2 regions of the Sphaerisporangium sp. NPDC049457 genome follow, and region 1 is predicted to be linked to the other one. Evidence: riboswitches for the same ligand, from Rfam matches in the RefSeq annotation. Region 1 holds a riboswitch; the other holds the start of a gene.

Evidence for each region. A riboswitch is a leader RNA that binds a small molecule or an ion and turns the genes downstream of it on or off. The one in region 1 is predicted to bind S-adenosylmethionine.
Region 2: it holds a riboswitch for S-adenosylmethionine, as region 1 does, so the genes downstream of both, ACZ6QO_RS34510 (aminotransferase class V-fold PLP-dependent enzyme) here and thrC (threonine synthase) in region 1, are expected to answer to the same signal.

What each region holds. Positions count from the first base shown of each region.
Region 1 is NZ_JBVJHR010000018.1:185,244-189,724, reverse strand. Features, by position in the region: gene ACZ6QO_RS27305 (alpha,alpha-trehalose-phosphate synthase (UDP-forming)) at 103-1,530, opposite strand; gene ACZ6QO_RS27300 (RNA polymerase sigma factor) at 1,693-2,256, shown strand; SAM riboswitch class I at 2,452-2,618, shown strand; gene thrC (threonine synthase) at 2,633-3,925, shown strand; gene ACZ6QO_RS27290 (MoaD/ThiS family protein) at 3,939-4,214, shown strand.
Region 2 is NZ_JBVJHR010000028.1:61,212-65,692, reverse strand. Features, by position in the region: gene ACZ6QO_RS34520 (cytochrome P450) at 76-1,278, opposite strand; gene ACZ6QO_RS34515 (TerC family protein) at 1,454-2,266, opposite strand; SAM riboswitch class IV at 2,432-2,547, shown strand; gene ACZ6QO_RS34510 (aminotransferase class V-fold PLP-dependent enzyme) at 2,793-4,043, shown strand; gene ACZ6QO_RS34505 (NADH-quinone oxidoreductase subunit D) at 4,191-4,481, shown strand, end outside.

The DNA of each region.
Region 1 (4,481 bases):
GTCAGCGTGCGGGCGGCGGCCGTCCCGGCTCGTGGCCCTGGCCGGCGTTCGAGGACGGCGGGCCGGTCGGCGTCCGAGGGCCGGTCAGTGTTCGAGGGCCGGTCAGTGTTCGAGGGCGGCGAGCTGGTCGGCGAACCATCGGCTCGGCGGCAGGGCCGTCGCCGCCGCGCGGAGGCGGGCGCCGCGCTTCGCGCGCTCCTCCTCGGGGAGCATCAGCGCCTCGTGCAGGGCGTTCGCCGTTCCCGAGACGTCGTAGGGGTTCACCATGAGCGCGTCCCCGCCCAGCTCGGCGGCGGCCCCGGCCTCCCTGGACAGCACCAGGGCGCAGTTGGGCGCGAGGATGGGCCCCTCCTTGGCGACGAGGTTCATGCCGTCGCGGATCGGGTTCACCAGCAGCACGTCGGCCATGCGGTAGGCGGCGAGCGAGCGAGCGTAGTCGTCGTCCACGTTCAAAATCAGCGGATCCCAGTCCTCGCCGACGAACTCGTCCTCGATCTGCTTGGCGCACCGCTGCACGGCCGCGGTGTACTCGCGGTACTCGGGCAGGTCGTGCCGCGAGGGGTAGGCGAACGCCAGATGCACGACCTTGCGGTGCCACTCGGGATGGTCGGCGAGGAACTGCCGGTACGCCGACAGGCCGCGGACGATGTTCTTGGACAGCTCGGTGCGGTCGATGCGCACGATGAGCTTGCGGTCGCCCACCCGCTCGCGCAACGCGATCATGTGCGACTCGACGTCCGGCTCCAGCGCCCGCGCCCACAGGGCGTCGCCGTCGACGCCGAGCGGGTGCACGCCGATGCGCGTCGAGCGCCCCTCGTAGGTGATCGTGCGCTGGACGCGGTCGACCTGGGCGCCGAGCAGCGTCTCGCAGCAGTCCATGAACGCCGACGCCCAGCGCGCCGTCAGGAAGCCGGCCTGGTCGGCGCCGAGGATGCCGGTCAGCAGTTCGGCGGCGATGTCGTCGGGCAGCAGAGAGAAGTACTCCGGCGGCGCCCAGGGGGTGTGGGAGAAGTGGGCGATGCGCAGGTCAGGGCGCTCGACCCGCAGCATCGCGGGGGCGAGGGTGAGGTGGTAGTCCTGGATCATCGCCCGTGCGCCGTGCGGGGCCTCCTCGGCCAGGGCGAGCGCGAAGGCGGCGTTGTAGTCCTGGTAGGACTCCCACTCTCTGCGGAAGCGCATGTCGAACTGCGGCGAGTTCGGGGTGTCGTACAGCAGGTGGTTGACGAACCACAGCGTCGAGTTGGCGACCGCGTTGTACGCGCGGTGAAAGGTGGCGGGCGGTATGTCCAGCATGCGCACCGGGCCGGTGTCGTAGCCGGCCTGGTCGAGGCGGCCGCCGGGCGCGAGCCGCACCGCGCTGCGGTCGCCGTCGGACAGCGCGGCGCACACCCACAGCACCCCGCCGGCCTTGGCGACCTCCGACAGGCCGGAGACCATGCCTCCCCCGCCGCGGCGCATCGTCAGCGTGCCGTCGTCGGCGAGCGTGAACGACACGGGCCCCCGGTTGGAGGCCAGCAGAACTGTGTTCATCCGCCCATCACCACTCCTCGTCCGCCCCTGGCGGTCGTCCCTCGCCGTTTCTCTCCGTTGTGATGCGCACGTGGCCGCAGATCAATTGAATTTAACCCTCCCAATAAGATGGGTTGGTGGTCAGGTCAGGGCTGGGCACAGGCGGTCGAGAGGGGCTCGGGCATGGCACTTGACGAGACGACCGAGGAACTGGCCCGCGCGGCCGCCGCCAAGGACCACCGGGCACTCGGCGAACTGCTCCGCCGCATCGAGCCGGATGTGCTGCGGCACTGCGCCAGACTGCTGCCCTACCAGCAGGACGCGGAGGAGGCCTGCCAGGATACGCTCCTGGCGGTCGCCCGCAACATCGGCAGGTTCGAGGGACGGGCGCGTTTTTCCACCTGGTTGCACATCGTCACCATCAACTGCGCCCGCACGACCTACCGCTCGCTCAAGCGCCGGGCCGCCGAGCAGACCTCCGAGGAGGTGCCCGACCTGCGGGCCGACCCGCGCCGGGTCAGCGTGATCGCCGGGTCGCGGCTCGACCTGCTCGACGCCATGGAGGCGCTGGAGGCCGACAAGCCCGATCTGGCCCAGGCCCTGGTGCTGCGCGACATCTGCCAACTCGACTACAACGAGGTGGCCGAGCAGCTAGGCATTCCGCTCGGTACCGCCAAGTCGCGCATCCACCAGGCCCGCAAGTACGTCCAGGCCGCGCTCGGCGACGCCTACGGCGGGCCCGCCTGACCGCGCCTTACGCCGCCTGCGGCCTCGCGCGAGCACGGCGCCGCGAGGTCCCCGCCGATGTGGCCCGCACCTCGTGCGGTTTCTTCTGACGTGCGCAGATGTCTCGTAGAGTGAGACGGGCGGCCAGAGGCGCTGATGGGCGAGGTACAGTTCTGTTGGCCTGCTTGTGATACGAGCGGGACCACAACTTCATATTGCTCATCCAGAGGGGTGGAGGGACCGGCCCTGCGAAGCCCCGGCAACCCTCCCGGCTGTGGTCATCCGCGTCTGCCGAACGACGCGGCACTCAAAGACCAGTGAGACCGGCCGGGACAGGTGCCAATTCCGGCCCGTGACCAAGGTGGTCCGGGCGAAGATGAGGGAAAGGCCTCGCTTCATGGCGCTCGCAACAGCTGAGACACCGACCGCGCTCGACTTCGGCCCCGCCGTCGCCCTCTCGTGCCGCGAATGCGGCACCAGGTACGACCTCGGCCCGATCTTCGCCTGTGCGGAGTGTTTCGGGCCACTCGAAGTGGCCTACGCCTGGAGTGCTCCCGCAGCCGCCGAGGGTGCGGTGACCCGGGAGCAGATCGAATCGGGTCCGACGAGCATCTGGCGCTACCGGGGGCTGCTCCCGGTGCCCCGCGACGTCGCGTCCCGCCCCAACCTGGCCCCCGGCTGGACGAAGCTGGTCAAGGCCGACAACCTGGCCCGTGAGCTGGGCCTGCGCAGCCTGCACGTCAAGGACGACTCCGGCAACCCGACCCACTCGTTCAAGGACCGGGTCGTCGCCATCGCGCTGGAGGCCGCCCGCAACTTCGGCTTCCACACCCTGTCGTGCTCCTCCACGGGCAACCTCGCGGGCGCCGTGACGGCCGCGGCGGCGCGCGCGGGGCTGGACGCCTGCGTGTTCATCCCGTCCGACCTCGAAGAGGCCAAGATCGTCATGGCCTCGGTGTACGGCGGCCGCCTGGTCGGCATCGAGGGCACCTACGACGACGTCAACCGGTTCTGCTCCGAGCTCATCGGCGACCCGCTCGGCGACAAGTGGGGCTTCGTCAACGTGAACCTCCGGCCGTACTACGCCGAGGGCTCCAAGACCCTGGCCTTCGAGATCGCCGAGCAGCTCGGGTGGCGCGTCCCCGACCAGATCGTCATCCCGGTGGCCTCCGGCTCCCAGCTCACCAAGATCGACAAGGGCTTCAAGGAGCTGATCCGGCTCGGCCTGGTCGAGGACCGCCCGTACAAGATCTTCGGCGCGCAGGCGCAGGGCTGCTCGCCGGTGTCGGCGGCGTTCAAGGCGGGCCACGACATCGTGCGGCCGGTGAAGCCCGACACCATCGCCAAGTCGCTCGCCATCGGCAACCCCGCCGACGGCCCCTACGTGCTCGACATCGCCCGCCGCACGGGCGGCGCGGTCGAGGACGTCACCGACGCCGAGGTGGTGGACGCCATCCGGCTGCTGGCGCGCACCGAGGGCATCTTCGCCGAGACCGCCGGCGGCGTCACCGTCGGCGTGCTCCGCAAACTGGTCGCCAACGGCCTTCTGGATCCAGAGGCCGAGACGGTGGTGCTGAACACCGGAGACGGTCTCAAGACACTCGACGCGGTCTCCGCGGAAGCGAGGCCCACCGCGGTCATCCGTCCCTCGCTCGACGCATTTCGTACGGCTGTCGCCGACAACTCCTGAAAGGGCCCGATTAATGAGCGTTTCTGTGCGGATTCCGACGATTCTTCGTACCTACACCGACGGAGCGTCGGAGGTGAGCAGTGAGGGGGCGACCCTTCGCGAGGTGCTCCAGAAGCTCGACGCCGACTTCCCCGGAATCGGGGCCCGTATTCTGGACGAAACGGGCAAGATTCGCCGTTTTGTCAACGTGTATGTCGGAGAAGAGGATGTCCGATTTGTGGAGGGGCTCGACACCGCCACTCCTGAGGGGGCGCACGTCTCGGTGATCCCCGCCGTCGCCGGAGGCTGACCTCCGCGGACTTCGCGTCCTTCCCGCGGGCGGGCGGCCTCCCGAGACCCGCCGCCCTTCCGCAGGCGCCCCACGCCCATGCGTCCCAGGTGGATGCATGGGCGTCCGCATGTCCGGGGGCCCTGAACGGCCGGCTGACTATCATAATAGAAGTGCTTACTAGGCCCTCCGTTAGTGTAATTGTCAACTAACTAAACGCGAGCATAAATGGCGGCGTGCCGCTGAGAGCGAACGTCAAGTAGTAGTTTCCTGATTGACTCTGTTGCT
Region 2 (4,481 bases), on a different contig from region 1:
CCCACTCGCGTCACGCGGGCACCGCACACCCGTTCCGGGCACTGCCCCGTACCGGGGCGGGGTGGGCTGGGTGGGTCAGGCGGTGGAGATCTTCAGGGTTTCGAGGCCGCGGATGACGTAGTTGGGCTTCCAGACCGGTTCCTCGACGAGCTCGATCTTGGGAGCGGCCCTGAGCAGCGCCGAGAACGACTCCATCAGCTCCACGCGCGCCAGCGGAGCACCCAGGCAGAAGTGGATGCCCGCCCCGAACGAGATGTGCGGATTGTCCTTGCGGCCGACGTCCAGCCGGTCGGGGTCCTCGAACACCTCCTGGTCCCGGTTGGCCGAGCCGAACAGCAGGGCCACCTCGGCGCCCTTGGGGATGTCCACCCCGCCGATGGTGACGTCCTCCAGCACCCAGCGTTCGAACATCTGCAGCGGGGTGTCCCAGCGCAGCAGTTCCTCGACGGCGGTGGGCAGCAGCGACAGATCGCCGCGGAGCCGCTCCAGCTCACCGGGGTTGCGCAACAGCGACCACCAGCCGTTGCCGGTGACGTTGACGGTGGCCTCGTGGCCGGCGTTGAGCAACAGCACACACGTGCCGACCAGTTCGTCCTCGGTGAGCCGGTCGCCCTCGTCCACGACCTGCGCCAGAGCGCTGATCAGGTCGTTCCCCGGGCGGGCGCGCCGCTCGGCCGCCAGCGCGCGCAGGTAGTCGCCGAACTCCGCCGCGGCGCGCACCGCCGTGTGCTGCGCCTCGATCGACGGCGCGAGTTCGTACATGCCGCAGATGTCGGCCGACCAGGGGCGCAGCAGGTGCCGGTCCGCCTCGGGGACGCCGAGCATCTCCGCGATCACCGTCACCGGCAGCGGCTCGGCCACCTCGGCGAGCAGGTCGCCGCCGCCGCGCTCGACGAACCCGTCCACCAGCTCGCCGGCGATGCTCCGCACCCGCGGGCGCAGCTCCTCGACCATGCGCGGCGTGAACGCCCTGGAGACCAGCCGCCGCAGCCGGGTGTGCACGGGCGGCTCCACGTCGAGCATCCCGGCCCGGATCACCCGCCAGAACGGGTCCTGGAAGGCCGGCTCCGGTTCCCGGCCGAAGGCCTCGTGCGTGGCCACGTGGAGGTAGGAGCGGCCGAGCCTGCGGTCGCGCAGCGCCGCGTTGACGTCCCGGTGCCGGGCCACGAGCCACTGGCCGGTCGGCTCGAAGAAACCGACCGGCTCGTTGTCGCGGAGCCACCGGTAGACGTCGTAGGGCTGAGCGACGAAATCCGGATTCCAGGGGTCGAAGCGCACGAAGTCATGGTAGGCCGGGATCCCACCAGCTTTCACCTGGGCATCCGACGCGCCCCGGCGCCGGCGCCCCCGGCGGTGGGCCGTGGCGCCGCCGCTTCGGTGTGGGACGTGGCGACGACGCTTCGGCGCGGGGTCATGGCCGCGGGGTCATGGCCGCGGGGTCATGGCCGCGGGGTCATGGCCGCGGGGTGTCACCCGCTTCGGAGGAGGCCACGGACGACGGCGCCGGAGACGGCTCCTCCGCGGTCTCGTAGCGATCGCGCAGTTCGACCGGCCGCTGGGCGCCCGCCCTCCTGCGCGCCCGGATGTTGAGCAGCTCCACGACCAGCGAGAAGGCCATCGCGAAGTAGATGTAGCCCTTGGAGATGTGCTGCTCGAAGCCCTCGGCGATCAGCACGACGCCGATGAGCAGCAGGAACGACAGCGCCAGCATCTTGATGCTCGGGTGCTTGTCGACGAACGCGCTGATCGGCCCGGACGCGAACAGCATGATCACCACGGACACGACCACCGCGGCGATCATGACGCCGATCTCGTCGACCATGCCCACGGCCGTGATGACCGAGTCCAGCGAGAACACCACGTCCAGCAGCATGATCTGCACGATCACCGCCGTGAACGAGGCCGCCACCCGCCCGCCGGAGTGGCCGGAGGCGCCCTCCAGGCTGTCGCCGATCTCGAAGGCGCTCTTGCCCAGCAGGAACAACCCGCCCAGGATCAGGATCAAATCGCGTCCGGAGATCTCGTGCCCCCACACCGCGAACAGCGGCTCGGTCAGCCGCACCACCCACGACAGCGCGAGCAGCAACGCCAGGCGGCTGATCATCGCCAGCGCGAGCCCCAGCTTGCGCGCCATGTCACGGCGCTCCGGCGACAGCTTCCCCGCCAGGATCGAGATGAAGATGATGTTGTCGATGCCCAGGACGATCTCGAGCGCGACCAGGGTCAAGAACCCGATCCATATTTCTGGGTTGAGCAGCCAGTCCATCGCGCCTCCTCGGGCCGGGGGTCGGTCACCTCACGGCCCCTTCGCCGAGGAGTCCGTCCCAAGTCAACGCGCGAGGGCCCGGCAAAGTTCGCGATTCGTGGGACGCGTCACCCCGCGCGCCGCGAGGTTGCGGAGACGCGGGGGATTCGGGTTATAGTCCCGGTAGGTCATGAGTGCCAGCGTCAAGCCCCGGCTTGCTGGCCGGCAACCCTCGCGCTCGCGGCGGGGTGCCCCGGGTGAGGACCGGGTCCGGCACGAGGTGTGCCGGGCAAGCGCGGGCTCCGTCATTCCAACGCCGTGACCGGGGTCCCATGACCTTAGGAGGCCGGCGTTGTCTGCTCTCACCATCCTGAAGAGCTCCTCCACCACCGACGCGGACGCGTCCCCGCTGCTCACCGCCACGTCCCCCGCCCTCCCGGACGCGCCCCAAGCCGCCACCGGCCTCACGCACGCGACCCCCGGCGCCACCGGCCTTCCGCACGTCCCGCACGCGGTCGCCGGCCAGTCCTCGGCCGTCGATCCGGCCATCCCCGCGGTAATCGGGGCCGACCTCGAGGTTCCCGTCAAGGGCGGCCGGCTCCTTGGGTACGCGAACCTGGACTACGCCGCCAGCGCGCCGTGTCTGGCGCCGGTGAGCGCCGCCGTCGCCGCCGCGCTCCCGGCCTACTCCAGCGTGCACCGGGGCGCCGGGTACGCCTCCCAGCTCACCACGGCCCGCTACGAGCAGGCCCGGCACACCGTGCGCGCCTTCGTCGGCGCCCGTCCGGGGGACGCCGTCGTGTTCGCCAGAAACACCACCGACGCCGCCAACCTGCTGGCCCGCTGCCTGCCCGACGGCACCACCGTCGTGGTCTTCGAAAGCGAGCACCACGCCTCCCTGCTCCCCTGGCCCAAGGCCGTACGGCTCGCGCCGCCCGCGTTCCCCGGCGAGGCGGTGCGCGCGGCCGACGAGGCCCTCGCCGCCATCGACGGGCCCGCGCTCCTGGTCGTCACCGCGGCCTCCAACGTCACCGGCGAGCTGTGGCCGATCGCGGCCCTGGCGCACATCGCCCACCGGCACGGCGCGCGCATCCTTGTGGACGCCGCGCAGCTCGTCCCGCACCGCCGGCTCAACCTGACCGCCCTCGACCTGGACTACGTGGCCTTCTCCGGGCACAAGCTGTACGCGCCGTTCGGCGCCGGCGCCCTGGTGGGCCGGTCCGACTGGCTCGCCGACGCCGAGCCGTACCTGCGCGGCGGCGGCGCCTCCAAGGCCGTCACCGGAGGCGCCGGCCAGGACGAGCCGCTCTCGACCGAGTGGAGCGCCGACCCCGAGCAGCGTCACGAGGCCGGCACGCCGAACGTCCTCGGCGCCATCGCCCTCGCCGCCGCCTGCGACGCCCTGTCGGCCACCGGCTGGACGCCGCTGGTCAAGGAGGAGGAGCGCCTGCTCACACTGCTGCGCGACGGCCTGGCCGGCATCGAAGGCGTGCACGAGCTGTCGCTGTGGGGGCCGGGGCACCCGCGCGTCGGGATCGTCTCCTTCGTCGTCGACGGCTGGACGGCCCGGGAGGTCGCCGAGGCGCTGTCGTCGGAGTACGGCATCGGCGTGCGGGACGGCAAGTTCTGCGCCCACCCCTTCGTCCGGCACCTGCTTGAGGGCGTGGGCAGGTCCGCCGACGGCGACTGCGCGGACGGCACCACCGGCGCCGTCCGGGCCTCCATCGGCATCGGCACGACCGAAGAGCACGTGCGCCGCCTGGTCACCGCCCTCTCAGATCTTGTCTCCCGGCGCTGACGTGACAGCATGGGCCTTATGACCGAACCTCGCGAAGGTCACCGAGATCGCGAACCTCGCGGCGCCCGCGGCGCTCGCACCGGAGCCGCGGGCACCGAGCGGGTCGTCGCGATCGGGGCCGGCGCCAAGGAGCTCGCCACCGAGGACATGATCCTCAACATCGGGCCCCAGCACCCTTCGACCCACGGTGTCCTGCGCCTGCGGCTGACCGTGGACGGCGAACGCATCGCCACCGCCGAGCCGATCATCGGGTACATGCACCGGGGCGCCGAGAAGCTCTTCGAGGTCCGCGACTACCGGCAGATCATCGTGCTGGCCAACCGGCACGACTGGCTCTCGGCGTTCGCCAACGAGATCGGCGTGGTGCTCGCGGTCGAGCGCATGCTCGGCATGGAGGTCCCCGTGCGGGCGGTGTGGGCTCGCACGCTGCTCGCCGAG